Regions from separate parts of the Brevibacterium sp. BRM-1 genome, predicted to be linked through region 2. Evidence: riboswitches for the same ligand, from Rfam matches in the RefSeq annotation. Region 2 holds a riboswitch; the other holds the start of a gene.
What was found. A riboswitch is a leader RNA that binds a small molecule or an ion and turns the genes downstream of it on or off. The one in region 2 is predicted to bind thiamine pyrophosphate.
Positions count from the first base shown of each region.

Region 1: it holds a riboswitch for thiamine pyrophosphate, as region 2 does, so the genes downstream of both, BRM1_RS07115 (ECF transporter S component) here and BRM1_RS07850 (hypothetical protein) in region 2, are expected to answer to the same signal.

Region 1 is NZ_CP113788.1:1,603,514-1,607,688, forward strand. It holds gene BRM1_RS07105 (MmgE/PrpD family protein) at 1-1,081, opposite strand, end outside; gene BRM1_RS07110 (DUF4916 domain-containing protein) at 1,312-1,851, shown strand; TPP riboswitch at 1,956-2,061, shown strand; gene BRM1_RS07115 (ECF transporter S component) at 2,086-2,694, shown strand; gene BRM1_RS07120 (ABC transporter ATP-binding protein) at 2,694-4,163, shown strand; gene BRM1_RS07125 (energy-coupling factor transporter transmembrane component T family protein) at 4,160-4,175, shown strand, end outside.
Region 2 is NZ_CP113788.1:1,786,064-1,790,238, reverse strand. It holds gene exaC (acetaldehyde dehydrogenase ExaC) at 1-984, shown strand, start outside; gene BRM1_RS07860 (DUF779 domain-containing protein) at 984-1,397, shown strand; gene BRM1_RS07855 (hypothetical protein) at 1,641-1,952, opposite strand; gene BRM1_RS07850 (hypothetical protein) at 1,970-2,317, opposite strand; TPP riboswitch at 2,363-2,466, opposite strand; gene BRM1_RS07845 (L,D-transpeptidase) at 2,652-4,091, opposite strand.

The DNA.
Region 1 (4,175 bases), 180 kb from region 2:
CGTCCTCCATCGCGACGGCGAAGATGTACATGATCGAGTGGTCGAGCGTCTCGCGGCTGGCCTTCGGGTCCATCTTCTGCGGATCCTCGGCGCCGGTGCCGATGACGTTGTGCGTGTGGTGCGAGGTGTGGATGGTGATCTTCTTGATCGTGGACTTGTCCGCGATCTGCGCGCCCATCCTGCGCGCGAGGTCGATGAGCGCCTGCGCCTGGTACTCCGCGGAGTGCTCCTTCGTGTAGGAGTCGAGGATCGCGCGCTTGGCCTCGCCGGCACCGGGCAGCGGCACCGTGTAGCGGGCGTCCGGTCCGGAGAGGATCCAGGCGATGACGCCGTCCTCGCCCTCGTAGATGGGGCTCGGCGAGCCCTCGCCGCGCATCGCGCGGTCGACGGCCTCGATCGCCATCTTGCCGGCGAACGCCGGGGCGTGGGCCTTCCACGAGGAGATCTCGCCCTTGCGCGACTGGCGGGTGGCGGTGGTGACGTGCAGCGCCTGGCCGATCGCCTGGTAGGTGACGTCGACCGGCAGGTGGAGCATGGCGCCCAGGCCGGCGGCCACCGAGGGCCCGAGGTGGGCGACGTGGTCGATCTTGTGCTCGTGCAGCGAGATGCCCTTGGCCAGGTCGATCTGGATCTCGTAGCCGGTGGCGATCCCGTTGATGAGGTCCGCCCCGCCGACGCCCAGGTGCTGGGCGACCGCGATCATGGGCGGGATGTTGTCGCCGGGGTGCGAGTACTCCTTGGCGAGGAACGTGTCGTGGAAGTCGAGTTCGCGCACCGCCACGCCGTTGGCGAATGCGGCCCACTCGGGGGAGATCGTCGTGCTCAGGGCCTCGCCGAACACCGTGGAGCCGGGGGTGAGCGCATGCGGCAGGGCCTGCTCGCGGGCGTGGGTGGGGGCCTTGCGGCGCACCGAGGCGGCGGCGACGGCGGCGTTGTCGATGACCCGGTTGACCACCATCTCGGAGACCTGCGGGTCCACGGGGACCGGATCCGCGGCCACCGAGGCGATCTTGTGGGCGAGCTGGTCTTCGCGCGCCAGCTTCTCGGAGCTCTTGTAGGTGCGGACTTCGTGATCGATCACGGACGCTCTCCTTCGTGTCAACGTCGACAGTGTGCGGTGGCGCACTTCGCCACCACTCTAACCTCCGGCCCGCCGGCGCAGCGCGCCCCACCGGCCCGGAAATATCTTGACATCAAGGTACTTCACCGCGCGGCAGCGGCCAAGGGCGGGGCGCCCGGGATGGCCCGCGGCGGCCATCGTCCCCCTCCCGCCGCGCTCGCCGGAGGGCCCCGATGTGTCACGATGACTCCATGACGCGGACAGCCCTGGACTACGACGACAACTGGCTCGAACCGGACGAGATCGCGCAGCTGCGCCGCCGGCTGCCCATCGCCTACGTCAACGCGGTCCCCGTGCAGCTGGGCGACAGCGGCGCCCCCGAGCGGGTGGGCCTGCTGCTGCGCACCATGGCCGACGGGACTCTCGGCCGCGAGATCGTGGGCGGGCGCGTTCGCTTCCACGAGCCGCTGCGCCGCGCGCTCACCCGCCACTGCGAGAAGGACCTGGGCCCGCTCGCGCTGCCGCTGCTGCCGCCCTCGCTGACCCCCTTCCACGTGGCCGAGTACTTCCCCACCGAGGGCGAGTCGAAGTTCTTCGACCCCCGCCAGCACGCGATCGCGCTGTGCTACATCGTGCCGGTCCAGGGCGAGTGCACGCCCCGCCAGGACGCCCTGAGCCTCGACTGGCTCACGCCCGCCGAGGCGCTGCGCCGCGAGACGCTCTCCGAGCTCTCCCACGGCCAGCAGCACGTCGTCAAGGCCGCGCTCGCCCACCTGGGCCTCCTCCCGTAGCCCCTCCCCCGCGCCCGAGGCGCGGGCCGGTGCGCCTGCGCGCGGCACCTCGGCCCGGGCGCGGCTGGGAATCTCCCCAGAGTCCTGCGGATTGTGTAGTCTGGGCCCCACGACAGGGGAGCGCCGTCAGGGGCGCTGAGAGTGCGCAGCGCGCAGACCCTCGAACCTGATGCGGCTCATACCGCCGAAGGAAGTCGAGTCTCTTCACCCCTCCTTGCCATAAGGAGGATCTTCATGACCGCACCGACATCCGACCGCCGCGCCCGCCCGGCCTATGCGTGGCGGGTCGTCGACATCGTCGTCGCCGCCGTCCTCGCCGTCGCGTGCGGCCTCATCTTCACCCTGTGGTCGGCCTCGTGGTCGGTCATGCAGGTGCCGTTCGCCGCGTTCCCGCCGGCCGGCGGCCTGCTGACCGGCGGCTGGGTGATCGCCGGCCCGCTGGCCGGGCTCATCATCCGCAAGCCGGGCGCGGCCCTGTTCTGCGAGCTGCTCGCCGCGGTCATCGAGGCGGCCCTCGGCTCGCAGTTCGGCCTGGGCGCCGTCTTCTCCGGCCTGCTCCAGGGCGCCGGAGCGGAGCTCGCCTTCGCGCTCTTCGCCTACCGCCGCTTCACGCTGCCCGTCGGCCTGCTGTCCGGGGCACTGGCCGGCCTGGCCCTGGGCATCCACGAGGCGATCATCTACTACGCGGAATGGGCGACCATGTGGAAGGTCGTGTTCTTCATCGCCACGACGATCTCCGGTGCCCTCATCGCCGGCCTGGTGTCGTGGCTGGCGATGAAGGCCGTCGCGAAGACCGGCGCGCTCTCCGCGTTCGCCGCCGGACGGTCCAACCGCGAGGTCTGATGCCCGCGGACATCCTCGCCCGCGACTTCGGCTGGCGCCACGCCGGCCGGAAGCGGGCGGCCCTCGCCCACATCGACCTCGAGGTCCCCGCGGGCCAGCGCGTGCTGCTCGCGGGCGCCTCGGGGGCGGGCAAGTCGACGTTCCTCCACGCCCTGGCCGGCGTGCTGCCGGCCGAGTCCGGCTACCAGGAGGGCGAGCTGCTCGTGGGCGGGCAAGAGCCCGACCCCTCGGCCGGGCGCACCGGCCTGGTGCTCCAGGACCCCGACTCGCAGGTCATCCTCGCAACGATCGGCGCGGACGTGGCGTTCGGGATGGAGAACCTGCGCGTCCCGGCCGCCGACATCCCGCACCGGGCCGCCGCCGCACTCGACCTCGTGGGCCTGACCCTGCCGCCGGAGCGCTCCACGCAGGCCCTGTCCGGCGGGCAGAAGCAGCGGCTCGCCATCGCCGGGGTCATCGCCATGGCCCCGGACGTCATCGTCTTGGACGAGCCCACCGCCAACCTCGACCCCGCTGCCGTGACCGTTGTCCGCGATGCCGTGCTCGCCGCGCAGGCCCGGACCGGAGCCACGATGCTCGTCGTCGAGCACCGCGTGGAGATCTGGGCCGACCACGTCGACCGGGTCGTCGTGCTGGGCCCCGAGGGCGTGCTGGCCGATGGCCCGCCGCGGGCGGTGCTGGCCGATGCCGGCCTGCGCCCGGCCCTGCTCGACGCGGGCCTGTGGCTGCCCGACCTGCCCCTGCCCGCCCCGCGGGCGCGCGCCGCGGGCGGTGAGGAGCTGCTGAGCGCGCGGGGGCTCGGAACCGGGCGCGGGCGAGCGCTCACGGCCGCGGGCATCGACCTCGACATCCGCGCGAGCACCGCCACCGGCTTCGTCGGCCCCAACGGCGCCGGCAAGTCCACGACGGCGCTCACCCTCGCCGGCCTGCTGCCGCCGCTGGCCGGGACCCTCCGGGCGCAGCCCGCGCTGCTGGCCGCCGGCACCGGCCGGCCCCGGGGCAGCGCGCCGCACGGCTGGAGCGCCCAGGAGCTCGTCAGCCGGATCGGCACGGTGTTCCAGGAGCCCGAGCACCAGTTCATCGCGGCGAGCGTGCGCGCGGAACTGGAGTTCGGGCCGCTGCGCGCCGGGCTGGGCGAGGAGATCGCCGCCGCCCGCGCGGACGAGCTGCTCGCCCGGCTGCGGATGGAGGCCCTGGCCCCCGCCCACCCGCAGACGCTCTCCGGTGGGGAGAAGCGGCGGCTGTCCGTGGCGTGCATGCTCGCCGCGCAGCCGCCCGTGCTCATCGTCGACGAGCCCACCTTCGGCCAGGACGCGCGCACGTGGCGCGGCCTCGCCGAGCTGCTGGGCGACCAGGTCGACGCGGGCGGTGCGCTCCTCGCAGTCAGCCACGACGAGGAGTTCCTCACCGCGGTGGGCGCGCGCCGCTGCGCGTTCGCCCCGGCCCCGCGCCCGCAGGAGGTGCGATGAGCGACATCGTCA
Region 2 (4,175 bases):
GCGGCCGGCAACTGCGTGGTGCTCAAGCCCGCCGAGCAGACCCCCGCCTCGATCATGGTGCTCATCGAGATCATCGGCGATCTCCTGCCGCCCGGCGTCGTCAACGTCATCAACGGCTTCGGCGTCGAGGCCGGCAAGCCGCTGGCGTCGAACAAGCGCATCGCCAAGATCGCGTTCACCGGTGAGACGACCACCGGCCGCCTCATCATGCAGTACGCCTCGCAGAACCTCATCCCGGTGACGCTGGAGCTGGGCGGCAAGAGCCCGAACATCTTCTTCAACGACGTCGCACAGTCCGATGACAGCTACTACGACAAGGCGCTCGAGGGCTTCGCGATGTTCTCCCTCAACCAGGGTGAGGTGTGCACGTGCCCCTCGCGCGCACTCGTCCAGGAGGGGATCTTCGACGACTTCGTGGCCGCGGGCATCGAGCGCGTGCGCGCCACGAAGCAGGGCAACCCCCTCGACACGGACACGATGATCGGCGCGCAGGCGTCGAACGACCAGCTCGAGAAGATCAAGTCCTACCTCGACATCGGCAAGCAGGAGGGCGCCGAGGTGCTCATCGGCGGTGAGCAGGCCCACCTCGACGGGGACCTGGCCGATGGCTTCTACATCCAGCCCACCGTGTTCAAGGGCACGAACAGCATGCGGATCTTCCAGGAGGAGATCTTCGGCCCCGTGCTCGCGCTGACCTCGTTCACGAACTTCGAGGAGGCGATGAAGGTCGCCAACGACACCCTCTACGGACTGGGCGCAGGTGTGTGGAGCCGCAACGGCAACACGTGGTACCGCGCAGGCCGGGAGATCCAGGCCGGCCGCGTGTGGGTGAACAACTATCACTCGTACCCGGCCCACGCCGCGTTCGGCGGGTACAAGTCCTCGGGCATCGGGCGCGAGAACCACAAGATGATGCTCGACCACTACCAGCAGACCAAGAACATGCTGGTGAGCTACTCGGAGAGCAAGCTGGGCTTCTTCTGATGAGCGAGCAGGCACTCGACCGTCCGCTGGATTCGCAGCCCACCCTGGACGGTGAGACCGAGTCCCGGGTGGCGCTGACTCCGGCGGCGGTCGAGCTCCTGCGCGAACTCATCGGCCAGCACGGCCAGCTCATGTTCCACCAGTCCGGCGGGTGCTGCGATGGGTCCTCGCCCATGTGCTATCCGGCCGGTGAGTTCCTCACGAGCGACGCCGATGTGCTGCTGGGCCGTTTCACGCTGCCCGGTGTCGATGCCGAGCAGGCCGAGCTCGAATTCTGGATGTCCGCGGAGCAGTTCCGCTACTGGAAGCACACCCACCTGACGGTGGACGTGGTCAAGGGCCGCGGCTCGGGCTTCAGCGTGGAGTCGCCCACGGGCCAGCGGTTCCTCATCCGCTCACGGCTCGTCGGGTAGCCCGCACCGCCCCCCCCAGGGTGCGAGGGGGCGGGGGAGCCGCGGGGCGGGGGAGCCGGTGGTTCTCCCGCCCCGCTTGGTCCGCACCGCTCGGGCACGGATGAGGCGCTCGGGCACGGATGTGGCGCTCGGGCACGGATGTGGCGCTGGTGCACGGGAGCTCAGGCGCTGGCGTGGCGCCTCAGAGGCCGGCGCGCAGATCGAGAACCGCATGGCCTCACCGCCCGGGAGCCCCGCCACCGCTCACGCGCTGTAGGCGGCGTCGAAGAACTCGAGCTCCAAGCGGACGAAGCGATCCCACAGGCCAGCGGCTTTCGCGCGCTCCGCCTCGTCCAGGTCCGCGCCCACGCGGTCGAGCTCGTCGACGATGACCTGCACCCAGGCGCGGAAGTCCGCGCCGCGGTGCAGCTCGATCCAGCCCAGGTGCTCCGGTCGGCTGGGGTCGGCGAGCTCGCGCTCGCCCCAGTCCAGGTAGAGCCACTCGGCGACGGCCATGACGATGAGGCTGCGGACGTAGGAGTTGGCGTGCGCCGTGTCGAGCATGCCCTCGACCATCGCCGCCGAGGTTGCGGTCAGGGGGCCTCGGCGGCCCGCTCGGTCGACGAGCCGAGGGCCGCCAGGGCGCGTTCGAAGTAGCCGTCCTCGTCCGAGGCGAAGAAGCCCAGCTGGGCGGAGAAGCGCAGCTTGGGCTCCACGCGGTCGGCGTTGACGACGCACGAGGCGCACAGCGACAGGGCCGCATTGAAGAAGCGGTAGTCCTGCTCGAGGTAGTGGGCGAGCACCGCGTCGTCGATGCGGCCGTCGAACAGCTCCTCGACGAAGCGGTGGCCGATCGCCCGGTCCCAGGTGTCACTGGTGCGCTTGCGCAGTTGGGCGGCAAAGCCGCCCGGGGCGGTGGTGATGGTGGTGGCGGTGCTCATCGTCGACCTCCTTGCGGGGAGGGGTGCGGCACGGCCGGGCGCGTGGGGCCCTGCTTGACGACTTCCTCCGCCGGTGCTCACCGGATCAGGTTCGAAGGGTCTGCTGCCGCACTCTCAGCGCCCGCGATGGCGCTCCCCTGTCGTGGAGCCCACCCTAGCGCAGGTGGCGGGTGCGGTGGCCGGCGCACGGCTGAGGTGCGCGCACGGTCTACGTGCCCGGTCGGTGACATCGCTGGGGTGAACGTTCGGGTGCACGGGTCCCCCCCTCCCGGAACGCACGACCGCCCCGGCCGTCGTGGGCCGGGGCGGTGGGGTGCGTGCAGGGGGGAGGGGCTCAGCTCTTGATGGCCGAGAGCTTCTGCCACTGCTTCCAGCTGTACGTCCAATCGGAGACGTCGCCCGAATCCGGCGTGAGGGAGACCCGCGAGCCGGTGATGGAGACCGGGTCGCCGTACTTCGCGGAGGCGAAGTACTTCGCGGCCCGTGAGGTCGAGAGGTTGATGCAGCCGTGCGAGACGTTCGAGCTGCCCTGCACGCCCTCGGACCACGGCGCCGCGTGGACGAACTCGCCGTTGTTGTGGATGCGCACTGCCCACTGGACGGGCGTCGAGTAGCCGTAGCGCTCCGAGGTCATCGTGTAGTCGGCCGACTTCGACATGACGATGTGCTCGCCGTTGTAGGAGGGGGAGCTGGGCTTGCCGAGCGAGGCGGGCCAGTCCCACAGCTTCTTGCCGTCGCGCGTCACCGTCATCCGGTGCGTCTTGGCGCTGGCCTTGACGATCTGGGAGCGGCCGATCTTGAAGTCGAGCGTGACGTTCTTCTTGCCGTACGTCTCGTCCGAGGTCTGCACGCCCTTCATGGGCAGCTTGACCGTGACCTTCGAGTGGGCCGGCCAGTGCTCCTCAGTGCGGTAGTGGATGCTCGAGTGGCCGTCGTCATCGGGCAGCCAGCCCCAGGCGCCCGTGACGCTGCGCTTCTTGCCGTTGTTGTCCGTGACCTGGACCGTCATGCGGTTCTGGATCGAGGCACGGTACTTCTTGGGCACGATGCCGGAGAAGTTGACGATGACGGGCGCGGCGACGCCCACCGTGTCATCGTCGGCGATCTCCGTGAAGGTGCGGGTCGTCTCGCTGGAGGGCTCGGAGGTCTTGACGGTGCCGGTCTCCTCGTGGGACTGGCCGTCGTTGCCCTTGACCGTCGCCTTCCACTCATAGGTGGAGTTGCCGGCGACCGTGAAGTCCGAGGTCCACGTCGTGCCCTCCTCACCGGAGCCCGGGTCATCGGAGGCTCCCGCGCTGGGGGCCGCCGAGGCGCCCTCCGAGTTCTCATCGGAGGCGCCGGCCCCCTGCGAGGCGGACGCGGTCGAATCCGCGTCGCTGTCCTCGAGCTCCGAATCGGAGGTCGAGGAGCGGTTGGCGGCCGTGAAGCCCGCATTCTGGGCGCTGGGCGTCGCGGTAGTGTCCGCCTCGTCGGCGTCCGCGCCGCTGGACAGGGACCCCTTGTCGACGGGGATCTCCTTCTGCTTCGAGTCGGAGGCGCTCGCGGAGGCGAACGTGCCGTTCTCGACCCTGAGCGTCAGGTGCTGCCCGGCCTTGACCGTCTTGACCTCTTTGCCCTTGGCGTCGACGACGCTGATCGAGGGGCTGGCCTGCTCCGTGTTGGCGGAGCCGTTGTGCGAGGCGTTCTCGCCGGTGCCGGAACCGGAGGGGGTGCAGGCCGCGAGGAGCGCGGCGGAGGAGATGAGGGCGGTGGCAGCAAGAAGACGGCGGGACACGCGTGGCCTCTCTGTGGAGGATGTGGATGGCTTTCACAAAGGATACGGGCCCAATGTCAACGCGCGATGACGACGGGGACCGGC